Idiomarina loihiensis L2TR: one gene and its partner. The main gene of each other region encodes a partner of the protein of the gene in region 2 in a complex. Links are inferred from orthologs where the notes say so. Each region holds a gene or a part of one and is shown on either strand. Other genes may lie near its edges.

Region 1 (3,075 bases), 910 kb from region 2 along the record:
GAAGGTTATTCATCAGGTTCCCTGTGCCAGTCTGACTTTGAATCCATATCTTGCAGCCAACGGAGCTTTTCCTGCAACTTTATTTCTAAACCACGCGGCTCAGGGGCGTAGAACTGGGTATCGGCGATTTCCGACGGTAAGTAACGTTCACCCGGAACGTAAGCGTTAGGATAATTATGTGCGTACTGGTAGTCAGCACCATATCCCTGAGCTTTGTGCACCTTGGTTGGTGCGTTACGCAAATGTTCAGGCACCGGCGCATCGCTGTGTTCTTTTGCGGTTCTTAGTGCGCTTTTAAAGGCATTATAAACGGCATTACTTTTCGCCGCACAGGCGCAATAAATAACCGCCTGAGCAATGGCTCGTTCACCTTCGGCGGGGCCAACTCTGTGGTACGTATCCCAGGCGTTTAATGCCAACTGTAATGCCCTGGGGTCAGCATTACCTATATCTTCAGAGGCGATAGCCAATAGCCGGCGGGCAATAACCAAAGCGTCCCCACCACCGGTCAATAAGCGCGCGTACCAATACAAGGCTCCGTCTGGAGACGAGCCTCTGACAGACTTATGAAAAGCGGATAAAACATCGTAGTAATGGTCACCCTGATGATCAAAAGCCGTGGCTTTTTCACCAATAGCCGCAGTGATCAACTCGGGCGTAATTGGCTGGCTGCTGCTCTCAACAAAATCAGCAACCACTTCCAGATAGTTTAATAAGCGACGTGCATCCCCACCAGCTAAGTCCAGAAGCTTTGCCCTGGCTTCACCTTCCAGTTGCAATTGACGTTGACCAAGGCCTCGTTCCGCGTCCGTTAACGCGCTTTCCAGAGCCTGTTCAAGATCCGTTTTGGACAGTGTTTGTAACCGGTAAACCCGCGCCCGCGACAGCAGTGCGTTGTTAAGCTCAAAGCCGGGGTTTTCGGTGGTCGCGCCAATAAAGACAATAGTGCCGTCTTCAATGTGGGGCAAAAAAGCGTCTTGCTGGCTTTTGTTGAAACGGTGCACTTCGTCCACAAACAAAATGGTGCGGCGTCCCTGCTGCTGAGCCAGCAACTTCGCTTCTTCAATGGCTTTTCGAATGTCTTTAACACCGGAGGTTACCGCACTAATGCGGCTGACCGTAGCATTTGCCTGAGTCGCAATGAGTTCAGCTAAGGTGGTTTTACCGGTACCCGGAGGCCCCCATAAAATCATTGAATGCAGATGCCCCTGCTCGACCGCTACCCGCAAAGGTTTACCGGGAGCAAGAAGATGTTGCTGACCTACATACTCGTCAACCGTACGCGGGCGCATTCGCGCCGCAAGAGGTTTGAAATCGGGTTGAAAATCTAAGTCCAGACCTGCCACAACAATTAACTTTGATCGTCGACGTCGACATCAGCGGGCACATCAAAAACAAATTGTTCGTCGCTGATGGTTTCATTTAACGCCACATTATTCAGCATCAGTTCAGTCCGCTCGCCCTGAGCCTGAACCATAGTTATCTCTGTGAGTTTTTCATCAGTAAATCTTAACTCCAGCTTACTGCCATTCGTTTGATGCTCAACAAAGTAGCGGTTATCGCGAAAGCTGACATTATAGTTCTGCCACTGATTACCGTTGCTGTTCAACACCAGCAGTAAAGGGCTGTCGTCAACCATGTCCTGCTGTGCATAAATGGTTACTTGTTCAACAAAAGGATTGTAGTACCAGACCTTTTTGCCGTTAGCGACCATCACGCTTTCGTCCGGCTCTTTCGTATGCCAATACAAATTAGCGGGTCGTTTTAGCTTTAACGTACCGCTTAATGTTTGTAGCACTTCGCCCTGTTCATCTTTTACTTGCTGTTCAAACTCTGCCGATAAGCTTTGAGTTTGTTTCAGTAAACTTTGCAGAGCCTGCTTGTCTGACTCGTCGCCTGAGGCAAACACATTAAACGAAACGGCCATGACCATGGCAAATACAACTGCTTTCATGAATTAATCCCTTGGAGCTCGTGGAGCCAGCACTTCGCGCTGGCCGTTATTGCCTGCACTGGTTACGACACCACTCACCTGCATTTGTTCGACGATACGGGCGGCGCGGTTATAACCGATACGGAATTTGCGCTGTACACTGGATACTGAGACCCGTTGAGTCTCAGTAACAAAAGCAACAGCCTCGTCGTATAGAGGATCAGATTCAGCATCGTCAGATTCCTGCTGTTCCCCCGGAAGCAGCGCTTCCTCGCCCTGATCGCCCGATAAAATTTCTTCCAGATAGTTAGGTCGACCACGTTTTTTCCAGTCTTTAACCACCGCATGAACTTCATGGTCATCGACAAAAGCACCATGTACACGCACCGGAGAACCGCTACCCGGTGGTAAATAGAGCATATCGCCCTGCCCTAACAATTGGTCGGCACCCGGCTGATCCAGAATGGTTCTCGAATCTATTTTTGATGATACCTGAAACGCAATTCGGGTTGGAATATTCGCTTTAATTAAACCGGTGATAACATCCACCGATGGGCGTTGAGTTGCCAAAATTAAGTGAATACCGGCAGCACGGGCTTTCTGAGCGATACGAGCTATTAGCTCTTCGACTTTTTTACCGACAATCATCATCATGTCGGCAAATTCGTCTATCACCACGACAATGTTTGGTAATTTTTCCAGCAACGGCGGTAACTCATCCATAGAGTCGCCGGGCTTCCAGATAGGGTCTCGCAGTGGTTCACCAGCGTCTTTAGCCGCCTTCACTTTCGCGTTGTAGCCTTTTAAATTACGTACCCCTAAAGATGACATGAGTTTGTAACGACGTTCCATTTCTCCCACACACCAACGCAGTGCATTGGCGGCATCTTTCATGTCAGTAACAACCTCGGTCAACAAGTGCGGAATGCCCTCATAAACCGACAGCTCAAGCATTTTAGGGTCTATCATAATAAGGCGAACGTCTTCCGGCGTGCTCTTGTAAAGCAGGCTCAGAATCATAACGTTAACACCAACAGATTTACCGGAGCCGGTGGTACCCGCCACCAGCAAATGCGGCATTTTTCCTAAGTCGACAACGACTGGAGTGCCCGCAATGTTTTTGCCCAGAATCATCGTTAACG
Region 2 (3,222 bases):
TTGAGCTGGTATCTGAATGATATTCTGGCTTTATTCGGTGCACAGATCTTTGCCGGATCAGATGAAGGTTTGCCAATTATTATTAACGTGTCTCAGGTTATTATTACCGTGGTTGCCGCAATTACCTTAACTTTGGTGGCAACGCTATATCCCGCATCACAAGCCGCACATGTTCAACCCTCGGAGGCATTACGCTATGACTGACGCGCTGTTGCGTTGCAAAGAATTGAGTAAATCCTATCAGGACGGGGGCGACCAGGTTACCGTTTTAAAAGACATTGATTTTGCGCTGCAAGCCGGAGAAATGGTTGCCGTAGTCGGAGCGTCAGGCTCGGGTAAAAGCACTTTGCTGCATTTGTTGGGTGGACTGGATAAACCCTCATCGGGTCAATTATTTTATAAAGATCAGGAAATGACGCCCTGGAAAGCCGACAAGTTGGCGCAGTGGCGTAACCAGAACCTTGGCTTTGTGTATCAGTTTCATCATTTATTGCCGGAATTTTCAGCGTTGGAAAACGTTGCAATGCCGCAAATGATAGCTGGTAAAAGTCCGACGGAAGCTAAACAGCAGGCTGAGCAGCTTTTAGTACGCGTGGGATTAGAGCATCGGTTGTCGCATCGTCCGGCACAGCTCTCCGGCGGTGAACGTCAACGGGTTGCAATAGCCAGGGCTTTTGTGAATAAACCACAGGTTGTGCTGGCTGATGAGCCAACCGGTAACCTCGATGGTGAAGCGGCTGAGAGTATTTATCAGTTAATGCTGGAGCTGAACCAGGAAATGGGCACGGCTTTTATTGTGGTCACTCATGACTTACAGCTGGCTGAGCAACTGCAGCGCGTAGAAGTTTTAAAAAATGGAATTTTGCATAAGGAGCAAGGCTAATGCAGCTTGCCTGGTTAATAGCCCGACGCTTTCGTAAAGGTACTGCGAAACAGGGCTTTTTGTCGTTTATATCGGCCTCATCCACTATTGGTATAGCGCTTGGTTGCGCGGTTTTAATTGCGGCTTTGTCGATGATGAACGGGTTTAATCAGGTGCTGCAGGAGCGGTTACTGGCGGTTGTTCCGCAGGTCGAGTACAGTGCCGTCGAGGGCGCACTGGAAGACTGGCAGGAGGTTGCGGAAATTGCCCGGCAGCATCCGGAAGTTATAGCGGCGGCTCCGGGAATTAATTCCACCGTCATGGTGCAAACCCAGTCAACTTTTCATGGTATTCAGGTTCGGGGAGTATCTGCAGAGCAGGAACAAAACGTATCGGCCTTATCTGATTATGTAAGCAGCGAAGACTGGCAACGCTGGCAGCAGGAAGGTGGTTTGCTGTTAGGGGCGGGGCTAGCCGATAAGCTGAATTTAGCTGTTGGCGATTCTGTTTCCTTACTTACCCCGGAAAAGTCTGAGCGAGGTTTCCGCTCGCCGGAACGGGTGCGACTGGAAGTCACTGGGTTGTTTAAATTTGGCGGACAAATTGACTATCAAAATGCCTACGTCTCTCTGCAAACGGCTAAGAATGAGTTGAGTTTTGCCAGTGATGTCAGCTCGGTACGCTTGCGGTTAAAGGATGTTTTTTCGGCTCCTGCGGTTGCCCGGGAAATAGGTAACCAGTTGCCAGAATTGGTCTATCTGGATGACTGGACCCGAAGTCACGGTCATTTATATCGCGATATTGAGTTGGTGCGCTGGGTAGTGTATCTGGTTTTGATTCTGGTTATGGCTGTAGCCTGTTTTAATATTGTTTCAACACTCATTATGACGGTAGCGAAAAAGCGCAGCCAAATTGCCATGTTGAAAACCCTGGGTATGAAAGACAAGTCCTTACTGCAATCCTTTGTGTTACAGGGGTTAATGAATGGTCTTTATGGGGTGGTTATTGGTTGTGCCTGTGGAATACTTCTGGCTCAGTTTTTACCCGATATTATGCTGACACTTGAATCCTGGTTTCACTTTAAAGTGCTTTCCAACGATATCTACTTTGTTGGTGAGGTGCCTTCCGAATGGGCTTGGGGTGACGTTATTCTAGTGGCCAGTGTGGCATTGCTAATGAGTTTGCTCGCCACTATTTATCCAGCCTGGCGGGCGGTCAAAGTGGAACCCGCCAGAGCCTTGCACGAAAGTACTTAATTGCCTTCAGGGTTGCGACGGCGCCAGGCTTTGACCACAGACTGGCGCCAAAGTAAGCGAATACCGATATAACCAATAAAGCTGGATAACGTGCCAAGAATCAAACATCCAAGCAGTAATGCTGGACCGATGGTCGAAATGCTGTGCATTAACCACTCCCAGCTAAGTTCAAAAGCAAAGGGTTGTGGTGGCTCTGCCAGCAGGGCATTGCCGACTAAATAGCACAGATAGAACATTGGCGGCATAGTAATAGGGTTTGAAACCCAGACAAGCCCAACCGAAAGTGGCAGGTTAACGCGAAAAGGAATTGCCGACGCTGCCGCTAATAACATTTGAAAAGGAACCGGTATAAAAGCGCAGAATAGACCGACTGCAAATGCGCCTGAAGCTGACCGTCGGTTTAAGTGCCATAAGTTTGCGTCGTGCAGAAGGCTGCCGAATAAGCGAATCGCTTTGGATTCGCGCACTTTTTGATGATCAGGCATTAAGCGTTTAATGAAGCGTCTGGCCATAATATGACGTTTATTACCTATCCGGTTACTGCCCCAGGGAAGGAGCAACGATGGATCGTTGGTTACTGGTCTTTATCGGCGGAATATTGTCCGCCTCGTTACACTCTGACATTAAATTTTGGCTAATTGTTTCAACTATCGCTCTACTACTTTTGGCGATAGCTTATGCTTTTTTGTATTTTAGACAGAGGGAAGTAAAACAGCGAACCATCGTACTACTAATGATGGTGTTATTTTGCGGTATTTTATGGGCTAATGCCAACCTTTATTGGCAAAATTTACGCGCTGTACCTGACCGGTTGATTGACCGGGAAACTCAGCTAACGCTTGTTGTAGATGAAATATCGCGTCGTTACCCTTTTCATATACGTATGACAGGCCGGGTAGAAGTTCTGTCTGGTAAAATTTTACCATTCTGGCAGCAACCCCGGGTTCAACTGAACTGGTATAACAGCCAGCATAAACAGGTGCCGAAAGCTGGTGAGCGTTGGCAACTGGAAGTGAAGTTGAAACAGGCAACTGACTATCGCAACCAGGGGAGTTTTCGATACCGGCAATACTTACTGCGCAATAATATTTATGCCTTAGGAAC

The links.
Region 1: the proteins of IL_RS07770 (region 2) and lolA are in contact, whole or in part, in a cryo-EM structure (PDB 7ARM), measured with the Escherichia coli proteins. The link is inferred for Idiomarina loihiensis L2TR from one-to-one orthologs.

What each region holds. Positions count from the first base shown.
Region 1 is NC_006512.1:719,213-722,287, forward strand. What follows is about bases 154-2,974. They hold lolA (outer membrane lipoprotein chaperone LolA), read right to left. Parts: upstream 1,955-2,974; coding sequence 1,352-1,954; downstream 154-1,351. Other genes in these bases: IL_RS03385 (replication-associated recombination protein A), read right to left, coding at 154-1,346; IL_RS03395 (DNA translocase FtsK), read right to left, coding at 1,958-2,974. Outside these bases: fluoride efflux transporter CrcB, read right to left, coding at 1-13; more of IL_RS03385, read right to left, coding at 6-153; more of IL_RS03395, read right to left, coding at 2,975-3,075. UniProt on the Escherichia coli protein: Participates in the translocation of lipoproteins from the inner membrane to the outer membrane.
Region 2 is NC_006512.1:1,625,699-1,628,920, reverse strand. Bases 1-3,000 are described here. They hold IL_RS07770 (lipoprotein-releasing ABC transporter permease subunit), read left to right. Parts: upstream 1-882; coding sequence 883-2,118; downstream 2,119-3,000. Other genes in these bases: IL_RS07760 (DNA internalization-related competence protein ComEC/Rec2), read left to right, coding at 2,681-3,000; IL_RS07765 (DUF2062 domain-containing protein), read right to left, coding at 2,115-2,630; lolD (lipoprotein-releasing ABC transporter ATP-binding protein LolD), read left to right, coding at 197-883; IL_RS07780 (lipoprotein-releasing ABC transporter permease subunit), read left to right, coding at 1-204. Outside these bases: more of IL_RS07760, read left to right, coding at 3,001-3,222. UniProt on the Escherichia coli protein: Part of an ATP-dependent transport system LolCDE responsible for the release of lipoproteins targeted to the outer membrane from the inner membrane.